DNA from 3 places in the Diplocloster hominis genome. Region 3 is predicted to be linked to each of the others. Evidence: predicted binding sites of a transcription regulator. Region 3 holds the regulator's gene; each other region holds the start of a gene.

Region 1 (10,121 bases), on a different contig from region 3:
AGAGTCTGATCGTGCGGGCCTTGTGTATTACGATAGTTGTGGTGAGCCTGCTCGTTTTTTGTTATGGGAATTACAGGATTATTTTTAAGGGGAATAAGACACAGATCTACCGGAAGGATGAGTTCGCGAAGCCGGAGGATTATCTGGATGTGCTTAAGGACTCTGCAAAGAGGACTTTTGAGGATGAGACGGACCATATGGTGAGATGCATTGAGAAGATGATGAAAAAGACGGAAGTGCTGAATGTTATTTTGCTTCAGTATTTTACAGAGGGGGAGATGGCTTATCAGCAGTTTCAGAATGCGATGCGGGGCGCGTCGGAGATTTTTTATGATAATGTGAAGAAGATGATTAACCGGATCAATCTGTTTGATGAGGAGGAGTACCGGAATGCGTTAAGAGGGACGTCGGGAAAGGCGGCGGAGAGTACGGAGAAGATGCTTAAGATCTGTAAGGAACATATCGATTATGTGCACACTGCGATTGATAGGAATGAAGATATTCTGCTGAAGCTGGATGGGCTGATACTGGAGATCTCGAAGCTGGATGATATGGAAGGCGGCACGCTGGAGGAGCTGCCGGCGATTCAGGAGATTAACAGCCTGATTGAGCATACAAAATATTACAAGTAGAGGAGAATGGGCATGAAGAAGAATAAGGGTATTGTGATCATTGCCGCGGTCGGTATTCTGGTGTTTGCGGCGGTGCTGGGCGGTCTGTTTTTGACCAGGAATATTGGGAAATCATCGTCCGCCATTTCCCAGGAGTCCGCGGACAAGAAGCTTGAGAAGATGGTGAAGAGGATCGAGCCGAAGGAGGTGCCGGCCAGGAAAGAGGCGGTGGAGCTTAGTACGACTTCTTTGCAGGATGAACTGCCGGATATTGATACTTATCCGCTGACTGTACAGCCGGCTACGGAGCTGTATGTGGAGATTCTGTCTTCGCCGGAGAAGGCCGGGGACGGAACGGACGGATGGTTTAACGAGGTGGCGCAGAAGTTTAACCAGCAGGGGTATGAGGTGAACGGACAGCCGGTTTCTGTGGCGGTACGGAATGTTTCTTCCGGAACGGCGGTGGAATATATTTCTTCCGGAAAATATGTACCGGATGCGATTTCCCCGTCGAACACGTTCTGGGGGGAGATGATTAAGGCTGAGGGAGTGCCGGTGGAAATGCTGACGGACCGGCTGGCAGGAAATGTGGCCGGAGTGCTCCTGAAAGAAGAAAAATACAATGCGCTGATGGATAAGTATGGCGCGATTAATATGAAGACGATTACCCAGGCGACTATTGACGCGGAGATTATCATGGGATATACGAATCCCTTTGCCAGTTCCGCGGGGCTGAATTTCCTGGTAAATACCCTTTATACATACGATAATAATAATATTTTAAGCGATACGGCGGTGGAGGGCTTTAACAGCTTCCAGACGAATATCCCGTTTGTCTCCTACACGACGATGCAGATGCGGGACGCTGCGGAGTCGGGGGCGCTGGACGGATTTATTCTGGAATACCAAAGCTATGCGAACCTCCCGGATCTGAAGAGGGAATATATCTTCACGCCGTTTGGAGTACGCCATGACGAGCCGCTGTACGCAGTGGGAACCTTATCGGAGGATAAGAAGCAGCTGCTGAATATGTTTAAGGATTTCTGCCTGAATGATGAAAATCAGAAGCTGGCATCGGAGTACGGATTTAATTATATGGATGAGTATGTCAGTGAGACACCGGAATTCGACGGGGATACGTTGATTAAGGCCCAGAAGCTCTGGAAGGAAAATAAGGACGTGGGAACGCCGATTGTGGCCGTGTTCGTCATCGATATCTCGGGCAGTATGGACGGAGCGCCGCTTAATATGCTGAAGGAATCCATGATCAACAGCATGCAGTATATAAAGTCGGACCACTATGTGGGTATGGTTTCCTATAATAATGATGTGTATGTGAATCTGCCGGTAGGGCAGTTCGACCTGAACCAGCAGGCCTATTTTAAAGGGGCTATATCCGACCTGATCGCTACAGGCGGTACCGCTACCTTTGACGGGATCGCTGTCGGTGTCGATATGCTGGAGAAGGCGCTGGCGGAACACCCGGATGCGAAGCCTATGCTGTTTGTGTTAAGTGATGGGGATTCCAACACGGGTTACAGTCTGAATGATGTCAGGGATATTCTGGAGACTTATTCGATTCCTGTATATACGATCGGCTACAATGCGGATATCGCGGCGCTGGAGAAGATATCCTCCATTAATGAGGCCGCCAGTATCAACGCGGAGACAGATGATGTAATCTATAAGCTGAAAAACTTGTTTAACGCACAGATGTAGGAGGGTGAACGGATGGCATTTTCAATGGAAATACCGGATACAAAGGTGATCGAGAAAGAGGTGGTGCAGGAGATCGCGCCCACCCAGGAGAAAAAAGAACTGATCCTGGATGCGGCAAAGCAGAATGCGCGGGAAGCGCTGGCGGTAGACCTGGGATCTTTGGCGGACAGAAGAAAATATGTGGATTCCATCGAATCCTTTGGCGTGGATGTGGTTACCCAGTCCCGAAAGAAGAATGAACTGCTTCAGGTACGGATCGGGGAACTCAGCAAGATGGGTTCTCAGAACGGTGAGGTGGTAACCGGCCTGGTGGAACTGCAGCAGAAGATGAAAGAGCTGGACCCGTCCGCTCTGGACTTTACCAGGGAAGGGGTGCTGGGTAAGATTTTCAACCCGATCCGGAATTATTTCGCCAGATTCCAGAAAGCGGATGATATGATCCACGATATCCTGGAATCCCTGGAAAAAGGAAAGAATATCCTGAAGAGGGACAATACCACGCTGGAGATCGAACAGGTGGCCATGCGGGATCTGACGATCAAGCTGAATCAGAATATCGAGCTGGGTATCCGGATGGATGACGCGCTGACAGAAGAGATCGACAACGCGAAGGCGGCCAATATGGAGGCGGAGAAGATTAAATTTGCCGAGGAGGAGATCCAGTTCCCGCTCAGGCAGAAGATCATGGATTTCCAACAGCTGCTGGCGGTGAACCAGCAGGGAATCGTAGCGATGGAGATTCTGCGCAGGAATAACAAGGAACTGATCCGCGCGGTGGAACGGGCGCAGAATGTGACGGTATCGGCTCTACGGGTGGCGGTGACGGTAGCTTCCGCCCTGTATAATCAGAAGATCGTGATGGAGAAGGTGGAAGCGTTAAATAAAACCACCAGCAGCATGATCGCCGGCACGGCCCGGATGTTAAAAGAACAGGGGGCCCAGATCCAGCAGCGTTCCATGGAGGCCAGCCTCTCTGTGGATGACTTAAGATCCGCGTTCGCGGACACCTTTGATGCCTTTGACGCGATCAACGCCTATAAGCAGCAGGCGCTGCCGCAGATGAAGAGCGTGATCGACGGGCTGAAAACCCTGACCGACTCCGGGGAAAAGAAGATCCGGCAGATGGAAGAGGGAAATGCACTTATGCAATAATACCGGAGAAAGGGACAAAAAGGCCCATGGATTCTGCGGATTAGCCAATCTTCGGTGAGGATTCAATTATTTTTAAATAGCACTTGAATTTTCTGGACAAATTATGTAGAATATCAAATAGGTTGAGATTTCTTTAACAATCGCCTTTGATCGTTGGAAACTCAAGAATTCACTGCTGTTTCATACAGTGAGGGTAATTAATAAACTTTAGGAGGAATTAAAACTATGGCAGTAAAAGTAGCTATTAACGGATTTGGACGTATCGGTCGTCTTGCTTTCAGACAGATGTTCGGCGCAGAAGGTTATGAAGTTGTTGCAATCAATGATTTAACCAGCCCCAAAATGCTGGCACACTTATTAAAATATGATTCCGCACAGGGAAGATATGCGTTAGCTGACAAGGTTGAAGCAAAAGAAGATTCTATCGTTGTAGACGGCCATGAGATCAAAATCTACGCAAAAGCCAATCCCGAAGAATTGCCTTGGGGCGAGCTGAGTGTAGACGTTGTTCTGGAATGTACCGGTTTCTTTACTTCCAAAGCAAAATCCGAAGCTCATATTAAAGCTGGTGCCAGAAAAGTTGTTATCTCTGCTCCTGCAGGAAACGACCTTCCTACCATCGTATACAGCGTAAACGAAGACACACTGAAAGCAGAAGATACCGTTATCTCCGCTGCTTCCTGTACCACCAACTGCCTGGCTCCCATGGCAGACACTCTGAACAAATTAGCGAAGATCAAAAAAGGTTATATGACCACGATCCACGCTTACACCGGAGATCAGATGACTCTGGACGGACCTCAGAGAAAAGGCGATTTGAGAAGAGCCCGTGCCGCAGCTGTGAACATCGTTCCCAACTCCACCGGCGCTGCAAAAGCGATCGGCCTTGTTATTCCTGAATTAAACGGCGTATTAGACGGCTGTGCACAGCGTGTTCCTGTTCCCACAGGTTCCCTGACCCAGTTAGTAGCTGTTTGTGAAGGTGTTGTATCCAAAGATGACATCAACGCAGCTATGAAGGCAGCAGCTTCTGATTCCTTCGGATATACCGAGGACGAGCTGGTATCCTCCGATATCATCGGAATTACCTATGGTTCTCTGTTCGATGCTACTCAGACCACGGTTATGGATATGGGAGACGGCAACACATTAGTGAAATGTGTATCCTGGTATGACAATGAGAACTCCTACACCAGCCAGATGGTCAGAACCATCAAATACTTCTCTGAATTAGCTTAATTATCCGTCGGAGAAACGAATATCAATATGTAAGATCCGATTATGGGTCCGGTCTAACGAAGGGCCGGACCCGTTTTTCGGTTTTATTACCTACAAAAACGTAAAATTTGCGATTCGAGGAGGAATATACTATGTTAAACAAAAAATCTGTAGATGACATCAACGTAAAAGGCAAAAGAGTTCTCTGCCGCTGCGATTTTAACGTACCGTTACAGGAAGGAAAAATCACTGATGAGAACCGTCTGGTAGCTGCTCTGCCCACGATTAAGAAATTAATTGCCGACGGCGGAAGAGTGATCCTTTGCTCCCACCTTGGAAAACCGAAGGGTGAGCCGAAGCCGGAATTATCCCTGGCGCCTGTGGCCAAAAGACTGACCGAGCTGCTGGGACAGGAAGTAAAATTTGCCGCTGATCCCGAAGTGGTAGGCCCCAATGCGAAAGCTGCTGTGGAAGCTATGAAAGACGGCGACGTTGTATTATTGGAAAATACCCGTTACAGAGCGGAAGAGACCAAGAACGGCGAGGCCTTCAGCAAAGACTTGGCTTCCCTGTGTGACGTGTTTGTAAACGACGCGTTCGGTACCGCTCACCGTGCGCATTGCTCCAATGTAGGGGTTACCCAGTACGTGGACACCGCGGTTGTGGGCTACCTGATGCAAAAAGAGATCGACTTCCTGGGCAATGCGGTAGATAATCCGAAAAGACCTTTCGTGGCTATCCTGGGCGGCTCCAAAGTTTCCAGCAAGATCTCCGTCATCAACAACCTGCTGGACAAAGTTGATACCCTGATCATCGGCGGCGGCATGTGCTATACTTTTGCGAAGGCACAGGGCGAAGAGATCGGGAAATCCCTGGTTGAGGATGATTACCTGGATTACGCAAAAGAGATGATCGATAAAGCAAAAGAAAAAGGCGTGAAGTTATTACTGCCTGTAGATACCGTGGCAGCGAAAGAGTTCTCCAACGATGCTGCCTTCCGTGTAGTGGAAGGCAGCCTGGCTGCTGACGAGATGGGTCTGGATATCGGACCGAAGACCCAGGCTCTGTACGCGGATGCTTTAAAAGATGCTAAGACTGTCGTATGGAATGGCCCCATGGGTGTATTCGAGATGTCCAACTTCGCGGCCGGAACCATTGCGGTAGCGAAAGCTCTGGCTGATCTGGATGCGACCACCATCATCGGCGGCGGGGATTCCGCAGCGGCAGTGAACCAGCTGGGCTTCGGGGATAAGATGACCCATATTTCCACAGGCGGCGGCGCTTCCTTAGAATTCCTGGAAGGCAAGGAACTTCCCGGAGTAGTGGCAGCCAACGACAAATAAAGTGAAAAGGAGAATTATATCATGCGTAAAAAGATTATCGCAGGCAACTGGAAAATGAACAAAACCCCCAGTGAGGCCGTTGCATTAGTAAATGAGTTAAAACCCCTGGTGGCAAACGAAGAGGTAGACGTAGTATTCTGCGTACCTGCTATCGATATCATTCCCTGCCTGGAGGCAGCCAAGGGAAGCAACATCCAGATCGGGGCAGAGAACATGTATTATGAAGAGAGCGGCGCTTACACAGGCGAGATCGCTCCCAACATGCTGACCGATGTAGGAGTAAAATATGTGATTATCGGACATTCCGAGAGAAGAGAATACTTCGCGGAGACCGATGAAACTGTCAACAAAAAAGTCCTGAAAGCATTCGAGCACGGCCTGACCCCGATCATCTGCTGCGGGGAATCCTTAACCCAGAGAGAGCAGGGTATCACCATAGACTGGATCCGTCAGCAGATCAAGATCGCTTTCCTGAATGTAACTGCAGATCAGGCGAAGACCGCAGTGATCGCTTACGAACCTATCTGGGCGATCGGAACCGGCAAAGTCGCTACCACAGAGCAGGCTCAGGAAGTATGCGCGGCGATCCGCGTATGCATCGGCGAGATCTATGACGAAGCTACCGCAGCGGCCATCCGTATCCAGTACGGCGGCAGCGTATCCGCTTCCAGCGCTCCCGAACTGTTTGCCCAGAGCGATATCGACGGCGGCCTGGTAGGCGGAGCTTCCTTAAAGCCTGATTTTGGAAAGATTGTGAATTATAATAAATAATAATCTTTCATTTTCAACTGGTAATCCTTTGCATCCCTTTCGACATCGTGAAGAGCTGATGATAGAGCAAGCGTTCTGATAAATAATTATACGAAAGAGAAAAGAATATCCTGTCAGTGAGGACGAGCGATATGCGGAGGACTCATTGGCAGGAGATTTTGTATATTTCAAAGAAAAGCGCTCCTAATTTCATTCTGACATTGTAGGATAAAACGGCTCGTAACCTGTCAGGAGATGCAAAAATTACATAAACTAAAAAAGAGAGGTAAAGAAAATGAAACAGAAAGTGTCACGTATCATCGTCATGGCTATGATCCTTGCTATGACATTAACCGTTGTAGGATGTGGAAAGAAGTTCGATAATCTGGATGATTTTATCGCTTCCGATGAAATGCAGACAGAACTTGAGACCGTCAGAGAATCTCTGACAGGCTCCGGGATGAGCATCGATATAAAAGCCGATGGCGATAAGCTGATTTATGAATATACTTTGGATCAGCAGGTGGATGCGACAGGCATGGCAGAATCCCTTGAAGCCGCAATGGACCAGCAGAAAGATGCTTTTGTCCAGGTGGCTGAAGAACTGAAAAAAGAAGTAAAAGTCGATAATCCGGCTGTTGTAGTGAAGTATCTGAATAACGATGGAACGGAGATTTTCTCTAAAGAATACGCACCGGAATAATCAGCAGATTATAGACTAAGAAAATAAAATATCCTGTCGATGAGGCCAAGATATGCTATAAAGCCTGATTGACAGGATATTTTTCGTATTTCCTTGTAATTGGCATAGGATATGTGTTATATTGATAACGATGTGATTATAGAAAAGGAGCAATCAAAATGAGTAAAAAACCAACTGTATTAATGATCTTAGATGGTTACGGATTAAATGACCGTAAAGATGGAAATGCGGTTGCTGAGGCTAACACCCCGGTTATGGACAAGTTAATGTCAGAATATCCGTTTGTACAAGGAAATGCCAGTGGTATGGCAGTGGGTCTTCCGGACGGCCAGATGGGTAACTCCGAAGTGGGTCACCTGAATATGGGAGCAGGCCGGATTGTCTATCAGGAGCTGACCAGGATTACGAAAGAAATCCAGGACGGAGACTTCTTTAAAAATGAGGCATTGTTAAAAGCTGTAGAAAACTGTAAGGCGAATGATTCCGCCCTTCACATGTTCGGACTCCTGTCAGACGGTGGTGTACACAGCCATAACACCCATCTGTACGGCCTTTTGGAGCTGGCAAAACAGCATGGCCTCAATAAGGTGTATGTCCACTGTTTCCTGGATGGAAGAGATACTCCTCCGGCATCCGGAAAGGGCTATGTGGAACAGTTAGAAGCGAAGATGGAAGAAATCGGTGTCGGTGAGATCGCTACGGTCATGGGACGCTACTACGCGATGGACCGTGATAACCGTTGGGACCGTGTGGAACTGGCCTACAAAGCGCTCGCAAAGGGCGAAGGAGTACCGGCAGGCAGCGCGCCTGAAGCAGTGCAGAATTCCTATGATGAAGGCAAGAATGATGAATTTGTCCTTCCGGCCGTAGTAGTGAAAAATGGACAACCGGTAGCCACGATACAGGAGAAAGATTCTGTTATCTTTTTCAATTTCCGCCCGGACAGAGCGAGAGAAATAACAAGAGCTTTCTGTGATAATGATTTCAGCGGATTTGAGCGGGAGAAGAGACTGGATCTCACCTACATTTGCTTTACCGAATACGATGTTACGATCCCGAACAAGACCGTCGCTTTCCATAAAGTAGAGATTACCAACACTTTCGGCGAATTCCTGGCCGCTCACGGTATGACACAGGCCAGAATCGCGGAGACAGAAAAATACGCGCATGTAACTTTCTTTTTCAACGGCGGAGTAGAGGAGCCCAATAAGGGAGAAGACAGAATTCTGGTAAAATCCCCCAAGGTTGCCACCTACGATCTCCAGCCCGAAATGAGCGCTTATAAAGTAGCCGATAAGCTGGTAGAGGCGATCAAATCAGACAAATATGATGTCATCATTATAAACTTTGCCAACCCCGACATGGTAGGCCATACCGGCGTGGAAGCAGCTGCCATCAAAGCGGTGGAAGCAGTAGACGAATGTGTGGGAAAAGCCTATGACGCTTTAATGGAAGTAAACGGACAGATGTTCATCTGCGCCGATCACGGAAACGCGGAACAACTAGTGGATTACAATACCGGTGATCCTTTCACCGCCCATACGATCAATCCGGTTCCCTTTATCCTGGTGAACTACGAGAAGGACTACACGCTTAGGGAAGGCGGATGTCTGGCGGATATAGCGCCTACCCTGATCGAAATGATGGGGATGGAACAGCCTGTCGAAATGACGGGGAAATCGTTGCTGATGAAGAAGTAGTGTGTTTTGGGCCGAGCCTGAGGAATGTGGATGTCTCTGTGATGTCCAACTTCCGGCTCCGGCCTTTTTTTGTGGTTCGCCCCGGTACCGCGGGGGAGCTGCCGGGAGCGGGTATTGGCTGTGGGCTTACGTCGGCCCACAGCTAATACCCGCTCTTAATTTAACTTATATCTCTTCAAGCTCGTTAAATAGTCCCTCAAGCGCAAAATATCCTTTATTAAATAGAGGCTTCAGCTGGTTGTAAACCTTCACATGTTCCGGGATGGGATGGAAGGTGTCTTTGGTGTGCAGAAACCGGGATACCTCTGAGAAGTCCGGATAGAGGCCGATGCCCACGCCTGCGATCATAGCGGCTGAGATCGAGGTGGCTTCTTCTACATGGTCCGGGCGGGTGAGGGAGACGTCCAGCACATCGGAGAGGATGCGGGCGATGATGTCTCCTTTGGCGCCTCCGCCTGTGAGAATCAGGTGATCTACCGGCATGGAGCGCCGGTAGGCGGCCAGGATTAACTCCAGGTTCATGGCGATACCTTCTGCTGCGGCCCGGACGTAGTCTGCTTTTGTGTGGTGCATTTTGATACCGATGTAGCTGCCGGCGGTATTGGGGTTCCAGCGGGGACTCCGCTCACCTAACAGGTAGGGCAGAAAGAGGAGCTTTTTTGCGCCTGCAGGCGAGGAGGCCATGAGGTCATTCAGATAGTCATATGGATTCTGTCCTGCTTCCTCGGCCGCCTGGGTTTCAACGGCGCACAGGGACCTGCGGATGTAGGAATAGACACTTCCGGCCGACTGGGTGGTTCCGCAGGGCATGTACTGCCCGGGAATGACGTGGGCGAAACAGAAGAGGGTCTGATCCGGGTCTACGAACATCTCAGGGGTGGTTCCGCCGATCCAGGCGGATGTGCCGAAGGTCAGGAACATCTGG
Region 2 (10,121 bases), on a different contig from region 3:
AGCTGTAAATAAAACTTTTAATCTGGCAGGGCTGCAGTGCTCAAATATCATAATCAAAGATCCGAAGCTCAGGGAGACTTTCCGCGTTCAGGCGGGATACAGAGTTCCTACGCCGTTTGCCATAGCGGCACTGATCGCTGCATATCGGGAATGCGATGACTGGGTCAGTCAGATGAACCATTATATCGATGAGAATATCGAATGGGTATTGGACTTTCTGAAAGAGAGGATGCCGAAGGTAAAATGCTTACGTCCGGAAGGGACCTATATTCTCTGGATGGATTTTCGCGGGTATGGACTGACGGCGGAGGAGATCAGAGACCGCATCTACAACAGGGCGAACGTGATCCTGGAGGCGGGCAGTGTCTTTGATCCGGAAAATGGAGACGGATACGAGCGGGTGTGTCTGGGAACACGCAGGTCGTTGATACAGGAGGCTTTCGAAAGGATCGCACAACAATTTTAAATTATATTGATAATTGTCTGCGGCAATCCAATAATTTCCGTGAGTGGAGTATGAGAAAGTGTTCTTTTTGAGTGTGAGGGACCAATAACAGAATCGTGATGCTAAGCGCCGTATAGAATGTGTCCATTTTAACCGAACTCGCAGTGAATGTATAGTTTGGTTAAAATGAACACGTTTTTTATTTGTCACCCGGGAGGATGTACGAGAACCGAAAACCAGGGAGCAGAGCGTTAACTAATCGCACTGTCGGTTGTGCCCTGATTGTCAAACATTTCCCCGGGTAGGAAAAGTTTACAAATTTTTTAGAATAATTTATATTTAAAACATTGAAGTTTAATGGTTTTACCATTATTCTATTAGTAGAATTTTCTTAATTGCTAGATTCGTATAAATTGTACAGGCAGTTCTTGCCTTGCGCTAATTCCCTTTTTTGTATTTATTAAAATCATTTGTACAGGTTTGGTCATTTATTACTGTCTATTTAAATTGTTTCATTTATACAGGAGGAATAGGTTATGCCAGATCCCATTTTGCCGGTTACTACCTATAAAGACAGGATGTTCATACATTTATTTTCAGACAAGGGCAGACTGTTGGAATTGTACAATGCTGTCATGGGAACACACTATGATAACCCGGAGGATATCGAAGTGAATACGCTGGAAAATGTACTTTATATGAATATGAAAAATGATGTGTCTTTTGCGTTTCATGAAGAACTGTATCTTTATGAGCATCAGAGTAGCTTGAATCCCAATATGCCTTTGCGGGGTTTCATGTATATAGCAAGACTTTATGAGAAAATCACAAAGGGGGCAGGTATATACTCTTCGAAATTAATACGGCTTCCGAATCCAAACTATATGGTTTTCTACAATGGGATGGACCGGATGCCGCGGGAATATACGATGATGCTGTCAGATGCTTATAGAATCCCCGCAGACTCGCATCCGTTGGATTTCCAGGTAAGGGTTATTAACATTAATTATAAAGAAAATCCGGAATTCCTTGATAAGTGTCCTACATTAAAAGAATACAGCTATTTCGTAGACTTGGTCCGGAGTTACCAGGAAAGTTTGCCGTTGCAGGATGCGATCAGGCAGGCTATAATAAAAATAGTAACGCTCGATAAAGCCTCGCTGACTATTTTTTATGCATCGCACGTAAGCGGCTAAAGGACAGCCGCTAAGTGCTCATAGCGATAAAAAGTAAGGAACAGGATAACTTAAAAGATTATCTGGAACAACATGGCTCGGAGGTGGAAAATATGCTGATGACGGAATACAGCCGTGAGATGGATATTGCAGTGAACCGCAAGGAAGCAGAAGAGGAAGGCGAAAGAAAAGGAAAAATAGAAGGAAAAATAGAAGGTATCCTTTTGCTTCTTGAAGACTTTACAATACCGGAGACGTTGGAGCGCCGGATTAAGGAAGAGCACGATTTCAGGATTTTAAATAAATGGATGAAAGCGGCAAAAAAAGCCTCTTCCTTAAAGGAATTTACAAAAATGGCTGGTCTTGACTATGAAACAGATCTCTGAAACAACATAGATACTAATATGCGGTTTTTGCTGGCTCTGAAAACAAGGAAGGATATCTCCGAAAAAGACCGGCAAACTTAAAAGTTCCGGCCTTTTCCGGGTATTATCCTTCCGTTTTGTTACAGATTCTTAAGTCGTTCAATTGCCGGATACGGAAGAAGCAGCGATCCCATAATCTTCCAAACACCGTTTCAAACCACAAACCGAATCAGAGAACCGGATTCCGAAGTCCTCAATTTTGCGGTTATCGATCCTAAGATTTCTGGGCCGGTCCCTGAACCTTGTCTCATCCGCGGCCAGCAGATCCCTGCGTTTCCCGCAGCCGAGCACATCCATCCACTTTTGTACAGTTTCAAAGGTACTAAACTCATTTGCACTTCCGAAATTATAAATCCCGCCTGGTATCAATAGTGCCTTCTCGATCCCGGTTACGACCTCCCGTACCCAGGTAATCCCCCGGAAATCATAGACAGGAAGCGTAAGCTCCTCATTTCGAATCAGAGCCTCCAGAAGCTGCAGCAGCAGATTGCGGTGTGTCCGTTTTCCAAGCACCGGCAGGTCGTACATCCAGGACAGTCGCAGACAGACCGTATCCGGCAGCAGAGCCAGGAGCTCCTGTTCTGCCCGCAGCTTACAGATTCCATAGATATTAGTGGGTTCCACGGTATCCTCTTCCCGGTTCGCCGCCGCCGCAGTGCTGTTATGGTAAATCTGATCAGAACTCATAAAAACAAACCGGGCTTTGTTTGCCTTACAGGCCTCAGCCAGATACAGCGGCCCTATGACATTCACTTGCTCGCAAAGAGACGGATGCTCTTCACAGAATCCCACATCAGACAGGGCGGCGCAGTGAATCACAAAATCCGGCTGCATTTCCCTTACGGCGTCCGCTACTTCCCGGCGGTCCGTAATGTCTATCTGGGAATGCCCGATCCGGTACACCGTACAGGATTTGTGAAGATAATCAGCCAGCCGGGACCCGAGAAATCCATTGGCGCCTGTAACCATGATTTTTGTATTCCGGTCTGTTTTTTTCTTATCCCCAGCCTCATTAATTCTGTAATCATACATCTGCTTTCCGTTATTTTGATTTAGTTCGTCCATAAAAACCTCCCGGAAGAATCCACGATTCTTTCTGATGTACGGATATGTTCCTGTCCTGACTAACAGCGCTGATGATATCGATTGATCCGTCACCTGTCTGAGGAGCAGTATTATATTTCCCTCTTCCAGCGCTAAGATTCCACGGTAACCGTGCCATCATCCTCTACCGTGATTTTCATCCCTGTATCTACATATTCCAGGAACTCTTCCCCCAGGTTATCCACGGTGGGCATGGACTGGTCCGTCCATACATCCGCCAGGATAGCACCCGCGGCGGCCAGGGAATCGATTGGTTTGGAAAAGAGCAGGCATGCCGGCTGCCGGTGCATAGAAGCAGCTGTATACAAAACCATACCTCCGGTGGTGGAGCCGATGGTCTGAGGCAGACACAGAGCCTTGCCCGCCATCTGTTTTTCATAGAGATCCGGATTATTCTGATCCGAACAGGTAGCGTTCTTGTCACCGAACATGAGGCTTTTCTGAAAACTGGCCAGCGTGTTAAAACCAGCGCGGGTGACCAGCGCTTCAGCGGTTACCTGGCCAGGAACAACCGGCCGGCCCTTAAATGTCCTTGTCATAAGCTGCCTCCTTTCGAAAGGTAAGTGAGTATCTGTTCGTCCCGGAAATACCGGGCGCTGGTGTATGTGCGGAGCTTATTGGAACTGGTGATAACCGGCATTTTCCCGCACATCGGATTATTCATATACATCAATGGACAGATATAGCTGAGGACAACACCGGCCTCCCTTAAACGGACAGCCTCCGGCGTATCTGTAAATTTCTTAAGTACTGCCGGGGACGTAGTCATTACGGTTGGAACCGCCACCTTTTTGCGGCCAGCCTGACGCAAGGACTCTGGCAGCACCTGGCTCCAATGAACCAGCTGGTCATAGGATAAATGCGGACATCCGATAAAACAGAGCTTTGGAGCCGCCGCCGGATCTTTCCAGACACAGGGGTATTCCCTCTGTACCCGTTCCAGTTCAGCATCGTCGATCACATAAGTTCGGGCGCCGGGGTTGATCAGTGAGTCACTTAAGCGGACGGCCTCAGGTGTCAGATTTTCGATATGATACAGCCCAACTGCCCCATTGGATGCGGTGGCGGCGCCCATATCTTTCAGATAATCCCTGGCGTCCTGATTCAGATTTGTACCCAGCCAGCGGTCCAACCCCTTGATGTAAGGGACATCTTCCATTACCTTCATGCCGATGGCGCTGCCCAGAACCTGGGCTTCCGGTTTCTTAGCGGTCCGGATTTCCACGATCCAGTCGGCCTGCCTTCCCTCGTCAGTCAGCAGGCCGAAGTACGGAACCCGGCCGGCGACACTGCCGAACAGTTCGATGATACCGGAGTTCCGGTTGCATCTGGCTCCCAGAACACTGTTGGCGTAGACGACGGCGCTGCTTTCCGCCCAGGAGAGGACTTCCCCCTCCTCAGGCGTATTGCCTACCTCGTCAAAATAACAGGCGCAGGTGAAAGGATCATTGTTCAGAAGGCCGAGCTGTGTCAGCTGCCCTTCATACATCTCCTGTTTGGAGTACATGACCTTGAAAAATAGTTTCTGGATCAGATTACATGGGACATTCTTATCCAGCGGGCGGGGATCGATACTGAATTGCTGTTTGGATAATGCTCCGCCTTTGATCAGTTCGTCCATCAGACCGTACACCGGGTCCAGGACGGAGAGGCCGAAACTGGTGACCAGATGGCCGTATTTGCCGGTGACAGGCACCATTTTGGAGGCGCCGAAGGTTTCACCGTACATGACCAGAGTTTTCATTACCTTAGCCATAGCTTCTCCCTGTCGGCCGTCCAGCATATCCTGTTCTTCGTTTGTTAACTGCATGGATGCCATAAGTGTTCCCCTTTCTTATTCAATATAATAATAGGACAGACCGCAAATTAAATTTTGCTGCCAAGCATATAGGCAGCTCTTACGGCCTCCAGAACCTTGCCGGGAGCAAAACTGTCCCCGATCTGGTAGAGCTCCGGGGCGATACGGTTTTTCTGTGCTTCCAGGAACAGGGAAACGTCCTCCCGACCGCCGGCGGCCAGAACGATCAGATCCGCGTTCAGGACTTTCCGAGCAGTTTCGGTGCCCAGTTTGGGGGCCAGAGGATTCTCTATATTTTTTGGCAGGATTGGCTGCCAGGTTATGTAGGGATCGGGTACCCCTTTGGAAATATTTTGTTCCACGGTCACCTCACTGCCGTGGAAAGATACAACCTTGCAGCAGTTCAGTAAGGTGACGCCCGCCTGCTTCATATAGTGGATCAGATGCCCCCGGTTGGCGGTACAGGTACCGTCCATGAAGTAACTGGTCATTTCCGCTACGGTTACCTCGCAGTTGTGCTCATAACTCAGCCAATATGCGGTTTCGCATCCGACCACACCACCGCCGACGACAAGGACTTTTCGGGCGCTGCCAAGCTTTTCCGGATGGCAGAGAAGATCGGTGGCTTCCACCGTGGGCGCCCCGTCGATGCCCGGTATTGGCAGAGCAAAGGGTTTGGTGCCGGTAGCAAAAAGAACGCTGTCATATTGTTCCCGCTGCAGCTGTTCGGGACTGACTTCGGTGTTCAGACAAAGGGTCAGATTTCCGCCGGACGCAGCCTTGATGGCCTGACGTTCCAGATATAGGCGGTAGTTATCCAGGTCAAATTTGATCTTTGGTACGGAGCCGGGGATCAGCTTTCCGCCCAGTCGGTCCTCTTTTTCGAACAAGGTCACCTGATGCCCGCGTCCCGCCGCTGTAATGGCGAAGTTGACACCAGCGGGTCCCCCTCCGACTACGGCGATTTTCTTTGGCTTTGTGGGAACCGGCGGGACTTCCGGCAGAAGATGCTCGAAGGAAGTCCGGGCGTTGACCGCGCACTGAGGGTGGCCGCCGTCCACGAATTCATTGATACAGCCCTCCTGACAGCCGATGCAGGGGATGATATCCTCCACATGCCCGGAATAGGCCTTGCGGGGCCAGTCGGGATCGGCCAGAAGAGGACGTCCCAGCATGACCATATCACATTTCTCATCCCGCAGCGCCTGTTCCGCCAGATCCGGGTAACCCAGTTTGCCTACGGCGACTACCGGAACCGGGACTCCTGCGTTTGATCGGATATCGTGTTCAGAGAAATATTGTTTGACGGCCTGGGCTACGTCCAGGAAACAGCCTGCAGGCATTCCGGCAGGAGGATGGGGCAGCCACCAGTTGTCGTAGCAGCCCAGATCCACATCGAAAATGTCCACACCGGCTTCCACCAGATGCTTCATGTAGTCCAGAGTCATTTCCACGGTCCGTCCGTTTTTGAATTTCTTTAACGGATTTTTCTCCATGGTGTCCCCGTAGGTTTCATTCAGGGCAAGGGACAGATCGATCCGGTACATGACCGGATAGTCGCCGCCGACCCTTTTGCGGATCTCTCGGACCGAGTCCAATCCGAACGCCTGCCAGTCTGCAAAATGCCCAAGCTTCCGGTGATTGAACGCAGGATTGGTAAGCTGTTCCATGAGATAGCCCTCATGGCCGTGCAGATAGACGCCGTCCAGCCCGGCGGCTTTGGCGTCCGCCGCGGCCTGACCGGTGTTCTTAATAATTTTCTTGATTTTATGTCCGGACAGTCGCATGCAGGGGATCTGGGACATATAAAAATTGGGATTGAAGGATGCGCTGACCGGGAATTTTAACTCATTGATCAGGCATTGGGGATTTCCTACACGTCCCAGTCCGGCAGTCAGCTGAACGAAGATTCTGGCCCCGTAGACATGGACGCCTTCCGCCAGATCCCGCCAGCCCGCGAACACGGTGCGGCTCCGGTCGATCCGGGGGAAATAGGTCAGCTTGCCCAGTTCGGTGATGGAATGATCAATACCGTGGCTGATCGGTACCAGGCCGGTGGTCAGCAGACCGGTTCCGCCCTTTGCCCGGGCGAAAAAGTATTGGAGCATCTTGTCGTTGGGCCTGCCTGTCTCCTCACACATATCGATATTTCCCATGGGAGCCATTACCAGCCGGTTCTTGACGGTCATGCGGTTGATCTGGATCGGGGAAAATAACGAGGTGTAAGGGTAGAGATTCTGTGTCATTCCGGCACAGCCTGTCTGGGCGTCGGAGCCGTCGGTGACCCAGCTGCCGTAGCTGTCTACCAGTCGTTGCACAAGAGCATCTGTTTTCATGGGGGAATTCCTCCTTCTCTAGAGAACGATTATTCTTCTATTATGATTGTATCTGGGTTGATGGAGGATGTCAAATATTTAACAATAAGACTGCCGGTACAGCGGGAGTTTTGGATTAAATATATTTTGGTATTGCTTCTTTGGTGCGGGGTGATGGGGAATGCTGGGCGAAAAACTTCGAATTTAGTTATGAGAGCGTGTGCGTTATATGTTGGGAGACTGTCCGAAAACCAGGGCGCTGCCCACCTGGGTGTTTGCCCGGTACAGACTTGCCCTATGGGTACTCGGCGGAGAGAGTGGTGTCTGTGATCCCCTGTCTCACTTAAGGCTGTTACCCAGTAAAATCTAAATGAAATCTCCCTGCCGGGTCCTCATAGGGCAAGTCCGTGCCGTGCAAATACCTGGTGGGCTGCGCCCTGGTTTTCGGACAGTCTGTGGGGGGGACTTGCTGTGAGCGGATACATGCTGTATTGTGTTCATGATGGGGATGATTAGGTGATTTAGTGTACCGGATTAGATGACAAACTGTTATTGTGCCAGACATTGCAAATTTATTATAAATAGACCTATATGGCGTAGTGTGTTAAAATATAAATGACAATAAAGGTGTTTTTGACATATGGAGTTTAATTAGACAGTTGTGTGTTGCTTTATATAGCTCTGATTAGGTACGAAACGGAAGTGAACATGAAATTGTCGGGAGATTCGCACTGGGAAAATGATGGTTTATGAGGGATATGGATTTTGATTTGGTTGATAAGGTGATTTGTTTTGGGCAATTAGCTTGAAAGTGGATTGGGAATGACTAATAATTTGTTTGGTTTTGCTGTCACTGCCCGATGCAGGCGGTGTGGATTGAAATGAACAGGCCCTGCTCCATAGATTTTCGGGTTGGTGTCACTGCTCATACAGGCAAGTGTGTGTTGAATATACCGGATCAAGTCTAAAATGTCATAAAACACATAAGCATTGTATACTGGAATAAAAAACCGGAACCTAAACAGCTATCCACATAGTCATGAGCACCCCATGTAATCCGGTTACAATAAAGAAAGGAATTACAATAATGAAAATTACCTACATCGGTCACAGCGGTTTCTCCGTAGAACTGCCGGAGGCCATATTCATATTTGATTATTATCAGGGAACGATCCCTCAATTTACGGGCGCAAAACCGATTTATATATTTGTCAGCCACAAGCATCACGATCATTTCAATACGGATATCTTTGCCCTGGCGGACCAGTATCCGGATGTAACCTATCTGTTGTCATCGGATACCCGAATGAACGAAAAATATATGGAACGCAGGAATATACCGGTAAAGGCCAGGGAACATATTTTATATATAGGCAAAAATGCAGTACAGGTCCTGAAAGGCCCGGGGGAAGCGAGCCTGACGGTGGAAACCCTGACCTCCACGGATGAAGGCGTGGCTTTCCTTGTCAGTGCGGGAGACCGCTGTATTTATCATGCCGGTGATCTGAACTGGTGGTCCTGGGAAGGTGAAAGCGACGAGGATGAGCGACGCATGGAGGAAAACTTTAAGCGGGAAATGAAAAAGCTGGAGGGCAGGCACTTTGATGCCGCATTTCTGCCGCTGGACCCCAGGCAGGAGGAGCGGTTTTTCTGGGGATTCGATGTGTTTATGAGAACAGCGGATGCCGGTAAGGCATTTCCTATGCATTTCTGGGGAGATTATTCCGTGATCCCCAAGCTGCTCTCACTTGAGTGCTCTGAGCCTTATCGTGAGCGGGTGGAAGAGATTACGCGCGAGGGCGAGACATTTCAAGTTTAAAATTGAAAATAGAAATTTTCCAAGAGATGCTGAGCGGAAATAGTAGTATAAAGGTTGAACAAAAAGATGTCCGCCCATCCTTTATTTTGCAGCTTTGCTGCAAACCCGCCTGAAGGGCATGGGTTAAGAGAACCTGTAAAGGTATCCCTATATGTGCGGGAAAACGTACGCATGGAGGTAAAAATGAAATGCTGTGAAAGATACGCTCTAAATGATTACGGTAAAAGATTGGCTGTTAAAAAGGAAGAGAGGAAGAAGAGACGATGCCCCCTTTATATCTGTTGATAAAGCCAGCATCATCAAATTGCAATATGCACTGCGATTATTGTTTTTATTGTGATGAGGCGAAGAAACGGGAACAATATTCTTATGGTTACATGGAAGCGGACACAGTAGAACATATGGTGAAAAAAGCCCTGGAAGAGGCGGAGGACCAATGTACCTTCGCCTTTCAGGGCGGAGAGCCGACGCTGGCCGGCCTTCCTTTTTTTCAGCATTTTGTGTCGGCCGTGGAACAGTATAATAAGAAAGGGCTGCGGATCAGCTATGCGATTCAGACCAATGGGTTTGATCTGGGGGAGGAATGGTTTCCTTTTTTGAAGAAACATGAATTCCTGGTGGGTGTATCCCTGGACGGGCCTAAGAGCTGCCAGGACATGCACCGCCATGGGCCGGGTGGCATCAGCACATTCCAGCCTGTATGGTCCACCATACGGAAGCTTAAGAAGCACGGGATCGAGTTTAATGCGCTTACCGTTCTTACCGGTTCCAACTCGCCGAAGATAAGAGACATCTACCGATTCCTGACGGAGAAGGAGATCTGGTATCATCAGTATATTCCCTGCCTGGATCCTCTGGGAGAGGATAAGGGAAATGAGGTGTACTCGCTGACGTCGGTTAAGCTGGGCGATGCGTTAAAGGAATTGTTTGATCTGTGGTATGAGGATTTTGTGCATGGTAAATATGTGTATATCCGGCAGTTCGAGAACTGGGTGGGAATCCTGAAGGGTTTTGCGCCTGAGAGCTGTAATATGTGCGGA
Region 3 (10,121 bases):
AAAAGTGGAACCGTAACTGATGCCGACCCCTGCCGGCAGTTCCTTCACATAAACCACCCGGCTGTACAGAGACAAGACCGGTTTTAACCGCACCGTATTCCTCTCCACTTCATCGGAAGGATACAGGCCATAGATAGAAATCCCTGCCCTGACCGCATCCATATTCGCATCCGGCAGCTCGATAATTCCGGCGCTGTTGGAGCAATGTTTCAGTGGTATGGCTACCCCCGCCTCCTCAAGCTGCTCCGTAAAATCTGAAAACCGACGGATCTGCTCAAGGACCGATTCCTTATCTTTTTCATCTGCTCTGGCAAAATGGGTAAAAATCCCTTCTATTATCAGATTAGGCATAGCAGCGATCTGCTTTATTTTCTCAATGCTCTCTTTTGTATCCGGGAAACCGATGCGGCTCATCCCCGTATCCACTTTCACATGAATCTTCATCGGCTCATTGGATTTTACCGCTTCCTCCGACAACTGTGCTGCCGTGTCCATACGGAACACTGTCGGCCGAATCCCCTGGTCCAGAAGCACCTGATAATGTTCGGGAAACACATAGCCCAGAATCAGAATCGGCTTGGTAATATCGTGATTTCTCAGTATCAGGGCTTCCTCCGCGGTAGCCACCGCGAATCCCCACACATAGTCATATCCTTCCACCAGGCGGGCGATCGGTACCGCGCCATGACCATAACCATCCGTTTTCACAACGGCAATCACAGACGTACCCGGCGATAAATTTCTGTGCATCTGTTCCATATTATATGCAACTGCATCCAAGTTCACTTCTGCAAACACCCTGCTGTAAGTTTTCATGCTTTCCTCCAGTGCCGCATTATCTGCGGCTTAATTCAGGTATGGTGTATCCATTTCCTCCAGTGCCGCATGATCTGCGGCTAAAATTCAGGTATGGTGTATCCGTTTCCTCCAGTGCCGCATTTACTGCGGTTTTAATATTTCCGAAATGCTATCCACCAGGTCATGTGCCATCAGACTGTACATTCCGCACTTTTTTGCCGCGGCATCTCCAGCCAATCCATGCAGAAACACTCCAAAAGCTGCCGCCTCCTCCACCTGCATATGCTGGGCAATCAGTCCCGCAATCACCCCAGTCAGAACGTCCCCTGATCCGCCGGTGGCCATTCCGTTATTACCGGTCCGGTTGATATAGAGCCTCTGATCCGGTGCGGCCACAACCGTTCTGGCATCTTTCAGAACACAGGTCAACCCATTCTCCCCCGCAAACTCTCCGGCGGTATTCAATAGATCTGATGAGATATCCGATATCTCTTTACCCGTCAGCCGGCTCATCTCTCCCAGATGAGGCGTTATGATGACCTGCTGCTTATGGTTCTTAAGCCATTCCGGATGCCCGGCCAGCAGGTTCAGACCATCCGCATCAATAATCAGGGGTATCTGCGCATTTTTCATTATATATTCCAAAACCCGCAGCGCGGTAAAGCTTCTTCCAAGGCCGGGTCCCACTACGGCCACATCGGCCCATCTGAGGCTTTCCTTCAATGCTTCCAGGGAAGCTTCCTCTTCCCTATAAGTAGTCAGCACCGCTTCCGGAATCAGATTCTGCAGAATATGGCGGTTTGTCTCACCGGTATAGATCCGTACCAGTCCGGCCCCCGTCCGATACGCAGCCTTTGCTGAGAAATAAGCCGCTCCGGCCATGTTGACCGATCCGCCCACCAGAAGAACCTTTCCAAAAGAACCCTTATTCGAATACGCCGGCCGCATCGGCAGACGCTTAAGATCTTCTTTCCCATACGTATACACACGGGGAGGCTTCTCCAGTCCCCGGCAGTTAATTCCGATATCCTGCACCGTTACTCTGCCTGCATATCCGGCTCCCGGATACAGCAGCAGGCCTATCTTCTCATATGCAAACGTCACCGTGGCATCCGCTTTTACCGCAGCGCCCATCACACGGCCGTTATCCGCGTTAATGCCGGAGGGCACATCCACGGACAGAACAAAGGCTCCTGACTCATTCACCTGCCGGATACACTGCGCATAATCACCTGTCACCTCTCTGGTAAGTCCGATGCCGAAAATAGCATCCACTATCATAGTATATTCCGACAAAGGCATTTTGCTTACCGGTTCCAGCCCAATTGCACGTAAAATTCCCAACTGTGCAGCCGCCTGGGCAGAACACCTCTCCTCCTGACCCGTCAGATACACATCCACCGGTATTCCCTTTTCATGGAGGAGTCTGGCCACTGCCATGCCGTCTCCCCCGTTATTCCCTGTACCGCACACCACCAGGACCCGCTTAAGATCACAGCCGCAGGACAAGGCCTCCCGAACTACAGCTAGAGCTGCCCTTTCCATCAGTACCATGGAGGGCAGCCCTACTTTTTCAATCGTATAGTTGTCACAGCATTTCATTTCCTGAGAGTTCAATAAATACTTCAATTATTTCTTCCCCTTTATCTCCTGCTTATGCTCTTCCTCATATCTGGTCAGATTATAAGACAGACGCATAATGCTCTCGGAGAGATGTACATTCTCCACCATCACACCTTCCGGAACATTCAGATCCGTATGTGCAAAATTCCAGATCGCGCGGACGCCGTAAGAAATCAGCCGGTCGGCCACTTCCGTAGCGCTCGTCTTTGGAAGCGTCAGCGTCGCTATCTGAATGTCATTCTCCTTAATAAACTCTTCCATCTGTTCCATGGGCATAATTGGAATCCCCCGGACTGTCCTGCCGGACAGCTTCGGATTAATATCAAAGATCCCTTTTACAATAAATCCCCGTTTTTCAAATGCCGGATAATTAGCCAACGCCTGACCCAGATTTCCTCCGCCGATAATGATGACATTATGTTTCTTATCCAGTCCCAGCAGGCGTCCGATCTCATCGTATAAATATTTAACATTATAACCATATCCCTGCTGGCCAAACCCACCGAAATTATTCAAATCCTGGCGTATCTGCGACGCCGTCACCCTCATCCGTTCGCTCAGTTCATTGGAAGAAATCCGCTCTACGCCGCTTTCCATCAATTCTCCCAGATAACGATAATATCTTGGCAGCCTGCGAATAACCGCCTTTGAAATTTCCTTCTCTTCCACGGTACTTCCTCCTAGCTCATATCATGCTTCCATTATATAATATCTGCCAAATTATTGTCAAACCTTATTGGGGAAAGTTGGGAATTGGTTGGCGGCGCCAAATATAAGAAACTATTGAATGGAACCGGCCGTCAGGTTATAATGGTTTCAACTGTATGTGCGGAATACAGAGTTTGGACGAAAGGACTGGGTAGGTATGATATTAGCTTGCCAGAGTATACATAAGGCTTTTGGAGAGGAAACGATTCTTTCAGATATTTCTTTTCATATAGAAGAAAAAGAAAAAGCGGCGATCGTGGGAAATAATGGGGTCGGGAAATCCACGCTGCTTAAAATTATCGTAGGGGAGCTGACGGCGGATTCCGGGGAAGTGGTGATGGCGAAGGGAAAAACCCTTGGGTATCTGGCACAGCATCAGGAGCTGATCAGCGGGCGCAGCATTTATGAGGAATTGTTGTCGGTGAAACAAGATATCCTGGATATGGAACAGCGGATCCGGCAGATTGAGATCGATATGAAATCAGTGGAGGGGGATGCGCTGGAGGAGTTGATGGGGACTTATACCAGGCTGACCCATGAGTTTGAGTTGAAAAACGGGTATGCTTATAAAAGTGAGATCACAGGGGTTTTAAAAGGGCTCGGGTTCGGGGAGGAGGACTTTGATAAAGAGGTGGACACGCTCTCGGGCGGCCAGAAGACCCGGGTGTCTTTAGGAAGGCTTCTGCTGTCCAACCCGGATATCCTGCTGCTGGATGAGCCGACAAACCATTTGGATATGCAGTCGATCACCTGGCTTGAGACTTATCTGAAAGGGTATCCGGGGGCCGTGATTCTGGTAGCCCATGACCGGTATTTTCTGAACAGGATCGTGACGAAGGTGGTTGAACTGGAACGGACGAAAGCGACGGTCTATCAGGGAAATTATACGGATTTTGCCCGGAAGAAGGCGATGCTGCGGGACGCGCTGGTGAAACAGTATCTGAATCAGCAGCGGGAACGCAAGCACCAGGAAGATGTGATCGCGAAGCTGCGTTCTTTTAATCGGGAGAAATCCATCCGCAGAGCGGAAAGCAGGGAGAAGCTTCTGAATAAGATGGAGGTGCTGGAAAAACCGGCGGAGGATACCGCCCAGATGAGGATACATCTGGAGCCCAGGATTACCAGCGGGAATGACGTGCTGTCGGTGGAGAATCTTTCGAAGTCGTTCCCTCCTCTTGAGTTATTCCGTGGGATTCACTTTGATATCAAGCGGGGAGAACGGGTCGCGCTTATTGGAAATAATGGCACAGGAAAGACTACGATTCTAAAGATTATTAACGGTCTGCTTCCAGCGGACGAAGGGGATATTATTCTGGGGACGAATGTGCAGATCGGTTATTATGATCAGGAACATCATGTTCTGCATATGGAGAAGACTCTGTTCGAGGAATTGTCGGATACCTATCCGGATTTGAATAATACCCAGATCCGGAATGTGCTGGCGGCATTTTTATTTACCGGAGATGATGTATTCAAGAGGATCGGGGATCTGAGCGGCGGGGAGCGGGGCCGGGTGTCCCTGGCTAAGCTGATGCTCTCCGAGGCCAATTTTCTGATTCTGGATGAGCCCACCAACCATTTGGATATCGCTTCCAAGGAAATTCTGGAAAACGCTTTGAAGCAGTATACCGGCACGGTGTTTTATGTTTCTCACGACCGGTATTTTATCAATGAGACGGCTACCCGGATTCTGGATTTGACCGGCCAGACTCTGGTCAATTATATTGGTAACTATGATTATTATCTATCGAAACGGGATGAGTTAACACAGATCTATGCAGGCACAACCGATATGGAGGATGACGGATATTCGGTATCAGAAAACAAACTTACCTGGCAGCAGCAGAAAGAGGAACAGGCCAGAATCCGGAAACGCGAAAATGATCTGCGCAGAATAGAAGAGCAGATCACAGAGCTGGAAACCAGGGACGCACAGATTGACCGGCTGCTGACTTTGGAGGAGATCTATACGGATGTGGAACAATGTATCTTATTAAATAAGGAAAAAACCGATATCTCAGGGCAATTGGAAAAACTAATGATAAGCTGGGAGGAGTTAGCCGAATAGCTGAAAAAATAATTGATCAAAGCTTGATGCCTACCTGATTGTTTCATCGCTAATTGTAAGTTTTTGTCATCCAACTGATCACTCATTGACATTTTAATACAATTTATATAACATTTTTTGTGAAGACAAAAGGAATATCTTTCTAGTGATACATGGGAGGAATATCAAGTGGTATTGACAGAACGATATTGCCAAATACTGGAGTATATTCAGGAAAAAAAGGCTGTAACGGTGCAGCAGCTTTGTAAGGAATTATATGCCAGTCCGGCAACAATCAGACGGGATTTAACTACATTAGAAAAATACCATTTGATACATCGAGTGCATGGTGGGGCTATTCTATATGAAAGTGGTAATACAGAACCCGCCTCATCTATTCGCCAGACCAAGAATATCACAGTCAAGAAAAGAATCGGTGATTTGGCCAGCGTGTTAGTGAAAGATTACAGCACGGTTTTTCTGGATTGCAGTACGACGGTTTACTACGCGGCTATGAGTCTGACACAGATGCAGAAGCTTACGGTGGTTACGAATGGTTTGAGCTGTGCGCAGTTTTTGTCTCAACAGACAGATTGGGATATTTTCTTTCCGTCCGGCAAAGTGGAGAGTCAGATGGGAAGTACCACCGGGAGCGATACAATATTGGCATTATCCAAATTTTATGCGGATTTTGCCATCATATCCTGCACCGGGCTGATCCCCGACGGGATTACGGAAGCCAGCGTCGATCAGTCCCGCTATAAGCTGGCCATGCTGGAAAACTCCCAGACCCGGATTCTGCTGTGTGACAGCACAAAATTCGGAAGCCGTTATTTCAGCAGGACCTGCGGTTTTGATTACATAGACTATCTGGTGACGGACATTAAGCCTCCGCCGGAATATTTCGAGTTGTTTGAGAAAAATAATTGCCAGATTATTTATCCCGAAGAAGATGAATAATCTACTCTGATTGAATAGCTTCTATTTTTTATATAGAGGCTGTTTTTTTATTGCTATGAGCACTTGTGCCCGTATTTTGGGCACTTACGTGCGATGCATAAAAAATAGTCAGCGAGGCTTTTTCGAGCGCTACTATTTTTTGTTGCTATGAGCACTTGTGCCCGTATTTTGGGCACTTACGTGCGATGCATGAAAAATAGTCAGCGAGGCTTTTTCGAGCGCTACTATTTTTTATTGCTATGAGCACTTCCGTGGAAAGAAATAATTATTCCTGCGTGATCATTTCTAATCGTTACGTGATCGTTTTCTGATCGCATGTAAGTATTTCTCATACTGTCGCTCTCGCATTGACTTTTCCCCTGATATCTACTAAATTTTTAAATATAAACAAATTGTTAAGGGACTGTTAAAACTTTTTTGTAATTATTTTACAATAGTTTTATTAATAATTTTGTTAAATTACATCGATGTAACTTATAAATCAATCCTAACATGACGGAGGGTGATCATTTTTACGGAGACAAAAGTAATCAATTATTTAACGTTTTATTTAACGTTTTTTAGCAGCGTAACAATTTTATAACTTATGAGGAGGTTTTTTATGAACCGAATGTTACGGAAGAGTATCAGTTTGTTACTGTCCGCCGCCGTGTTATTGCCGTCAGTCCTGACCACCGGCTTAACGGCTAAGGCAGAACCCTCAGCCGCTTTATCTTTTAAGGAAGTCTGGGGAATGGACGGTATATCAGGTGAGGATTTATCAAATTCTATCGCAGACCCGTTTGGAATGCTCCGTGATGGAAAATACTCCTGGTCTCTCGGTGAAGGAGCCGGTGTAAACGCAAGCAATGCTCTGGCCTTTACAGACCTGGCAGGAGAAGGTGCTTACAGCGATTGCGATCTACGTTATCATATGCTGCCGGAAGGTACCAAAAATACCGACTGGAGCGGAGCACAGGAATTATGGTTTTACGCTGATATGAGCAGTTTTGGTTCTGAATCAAGTCAGATCCGGTTTGCATTTCAGGAAGAAATGTTTAAATCAGACGGCAGCGGCAATGGCCTCCATGCTCTCGCATTAAGAAATGGGGCAGCCTACGGAACCAACGATGGCAGCGGTTGGAAAAGCGGAACCGTCAGCGACAGCTGTGTAAACCTGGAACCTGGTTTCCGGGGCTGGGTCAGAATTCCTCTGGACAGTTCCACATTCAGCGCTTACTGGATGGGTGATGACACGCTGTATCTCAAAAATGTAAATCAGTTGAATATGCATATAAATGGGAACGGAACCACACAGAATAAAACAGCTTTGATTGACAGCATCGGTGTGGTCGGTAATTTCGACGATGGAACTTCTCTTCCTACGGATACCCCGCCTACGATCCAGCAGGCCTGGAGTATTGAAGATATGGATGACTCCATACTCACTGTTGCCGAAGGCGGTATGCTTGGAGATTATTCCGGTATGTCGTTAGGAGATGCTCCTACCTGTGGTTTATCTGTAGCGGCAGGTAAAGGTGTGGACGGTTCCAATGCTTTAGCATGGTCAAGCCTGAACACCCGTGACTGGTATGGAGATCTGGATTTCAAACTCCCTGGGGCACCGGGAGCTGTTATGGACTGGAGAGGTGCAACCGAAGCATGGTTTTACGCGGATGCATCAGAGTTTGGTGATTCTGCCCAAATTCATTTCGCTTTCCAGGAAGGCACCCATGATGATGTCCTTCATGCAATGGAACTGAAATCCGGAGTGGTTTTCTACGTACAGAACGGGGACTCCTGGCAGACCAAAACAGTCGATGACAATCATATGATCGTTCTGGATCCCGGATTCAGCGGCTGGGTACGCGTTCCGTTAAATAACAGGACCTGGTCTCAGTATTTTAGCACCCACGGGGAAGATGACGGCAATTTATACTTACATAATGTGAACCAGCTAAATATGCGCGTGAACGGCAGTGACGCCAATGTCGGCACATCGATCTATTTCGATGCGTTCTCCTTTGTCGGCGACGTAGGCGGCTCTGAGCTTCCTGTAAAGTCTAACGATAACCCGGCTGACGTTCCTGTGTTCAATGATACCATTACAGGCGATCCGAATCTGAGCTGCTACAAAAACAGCGCCACATCCATCACAGACTGCAGCGCCACCAGTGCAAATGGCAGCCCCGTCAGTTATCGCATCGCTTCGGCGCCTCAGAACGGACAGGCATTCATTAACGCATCCAATGGAACTCTGGTGTACACACCCAACGCCGGTTATTCCGGTCCTGACAGCTTCGTCATCAGCGCCACGGATAATGTATTCCGGACTGCTTCTTTGGTTCTGAATGTAAACGTCAGTGAAGAAACCGATCCCGAACAGGGTGAAGTAATAGAACCTACAGATCCCGAATATCCGAAAGACGACGAGATTCCTATGAATCCTCCGCTCATGGCTCCGGATACCAAACGTGCTTCCAGCCATTTAACCGACCTGAATCTGGAAGGTTACGTAGGCGGAAATATCCAGGGGAATATTGACAACTGGCTGCTGCATGCGTTAGAAGACAACCCGAATATTATTGAACAGATCATAAGCACCGGAACTTCAAACCAAAATCCGACCTTAGCCTCTGTTCTGGGCGACGCATTCGGAATGTTAAGCGGGAGTACCTACCGGCTTACACTGGCAACCACCGGTGGAGACGGAAAAACGATTCAATGGAATCACAATAAACTTGCTCCGAAAAATGAGTACAATGATATAGATATCAAATTCGGCAGCGATCCCAAAGCGACTACGGACTGGAGCGGAGCAAAAGAAATATGGTTCCAGCTAAATGCCACTGAATTAACGGAAGGCACCCTGGATATCCGCTTTGCTTTCGAGGAAAGTAATACCTCCACAGATAATGGCCGGGAATCCTGGCAGTTAAGAGAAGGCCAGACCATCCGTCTGTGTGCAGACGGCACGAACTGGACAGATATTAAAGTAAATGCAAACCGCACTTTTTCCGTACCGGCAGGCTTCAACGGCTGGGTAAATATTCCATTCAGTGCCGATTCATTCGAAGTATACTGGTCTGAAAAAGGCTCAAACGATGTGATCGACCTGAAAGATGTTCACCAGTTCCAGATGCATTTCAAAGGGAATGACAATACCTTAGGAAAGAACTTCTACTTTGATAACTTCTCTATCGTTGGAGATGTAAACGGTTCTGCTGATTCCCCTGCTCCCATGACCGGTACTGAAACCTTTAAAACCGTATGGGATCTGGAAAATATCCGGGAAGGCGGAAACGACTATACCGGCGCATTAGTACCCTGGTACAGTGAATTCCCCGGCAAGCTCTTAACGGGAATGGCCTATACCTACCGCTTATCCGATGATCCGGCTCTCCTGGAGGCCGGCAATAAATTGGTCGAAGAATTAACCAACGCGCAGGGCGAGGATGGATACCTGGGTATCTACACAGGCAGCGCCCGTATGGGCGGCAATGGAGCGAACTGGGATGTATGGAATCACTATCACTGCATCTACGGCCTCTATGACTGGTACCGGCTGACCGGCAACGAAACTGCATTAAAAACTGCGATAAAGGCCGCTGATTATATCTATGAATATTTCGTAGAAGGCGGAAAGACCTTTGACTCCGCAGGCAGCCAGACCATGAACCTTGGTATCAGCCACGTATTCGCACTGCTGTACCAGTATACCGGTGACACCAGGTATCTGAATACGGCGAAACAGATCATCGTGGAAGACTGGCCGAAATCCGGTGACTGGTTAAACAACGCCCAGGCAGGCAAAGAATACTATGAGTCCAAACTGCCCAGATGGGAAGCATTACATACGATTATCACACTTGGCTTATTATATGAGATTGAGGGAGATCCGATTTATTATACCGCGCTGGAGGATATCTGGTGGAGTATCGCTAAGACCGACCGCCATAATGACGGCGGATTCACCAGCGGCGAGCAGGCTGTAGGCGATCCTTAC

The links. Region 3 encodes Rex, which represses fermentation and respiration genes when NADH is low (regulators of the CRP and FNR family bind a similar motif). Its sites were predicted from a motif close to ATTGTTAANTANTTAACAAT; they were not measured.
Region 1: gap (type I glyceraldehyde-3-phosphate dehydrogenase) is a predicted target of Rex. The motif match lies at 3,604-3,623, and genes of this name have one in related genera.
Region 2: ABC831_RS22995 (oxidoreductase) is a predicted target of Rex. The motif match lies at 7,350-7,369, and genes of this name have one in related genera.

What each region holds. Positions count from the first base shown of each region.
Region 1 is NZ_JAWDIY010000019.1:1,466-11,586, forward strand. Features, by position in the region: gene ABC831_RS16855 (hypothetical protein) at 1-632, shown strand, start outside; gene ABC831_RS16860 (vWA domain-containing protein) at 645-2,330, shown strand; gene ABC831_RS16865 (toxic anion resistance protein) at 2,343-3,482, shown strand; gene gap (type I glyceraldehyde-3-phosphate dehydrogenase) at 3,708-4,721, shown strand; gene ABC831_RS16875 (phosphoglycerate kinase) at 4,853-6,043, shown strand; gene tpiA (triose-phosphate isomerase) at 6,062-6,814, shown strand; gene ABC831_RS16885 (DUF4854 domain-containing protein) at 7,089-7,496, shown strand; gene gpmI (2,3-bisphosphoglycerate-independent phosphoglycerate mutase) at 7,655-9,196, shown strand; gene ABC831_RS16895 (xylulokinase) at 9,362-10,121, opposite strand, start outside.
Region 2 is NZ_JAWDIY010000040.1:32,975-43,095, forward strand. Features, by position in the region: gene ABC831_RS22965 (MalY/PatB family protein) at 1-466, shown strand, start outside; gene ABC831_RS22970 (RpnC/YadD family protein) at 982-1,641, shown strand; gene ABC831_RS22975 (hypothetical protein) at 1,656-2,006, shown strand; gene ABC831_RS22980 (SDR family oxidoreductase) at 2,145-3,110, opposite strand; gene ABC831_RS22985 (aconitase X swivel domain-containing protein) at 3,242-3,688, opposite strand; gene ABC831_RS22990 (aconitase X) at 3,685-4,968, opposite strand; gene ABC831_RS22995 (oxidoreductase) at 5,016-7,283, opposite strand; gene ABC831_RS23000 (MBL fold metallo-hydrolase) at 8,350-9,081, shown strand; gene ABC831_RS23005 (hypothetical protein) at 9,136-9,366, shown strand; gene ABC831_RS23010 (radical SAM/SPASM domain-containing protein) at 9,393-10,121, shown strand, end outside.
Region 3 is NZ_JAWDIY010000047.1:4,476-14,596, reverse strand. Features, by position in the region: gene alr (alanine racemase) at 1-816, opposite strand, end outside; gene ABC831_RS24145 (NAD(P)H-hydrate dehydratase) at 940-2,427, opposite strand; gene ABC831_RS24140 (redox-sensing transcriptional repressor Rex) at 2,428-3,090, opposite strand; gene ABC831_RS24135 (ABC-F family ATP-binding cassette domain-containing protein) at 3,287-5,197, shown strand; partial or broken gene ABC831_RS26600 (DeoR family transcriptional regulator) at 5,336-5,533, shown strand; gene ABC831_RS24130 (DeoR/GlpR family DNA-binding transcription regulator) at 5,519-6,136, shown strand; gene ABC831_RS24125 (beta-L-arabinofuranosidase domain-containing protein) at 6,738-10,121, shown strand, end outside.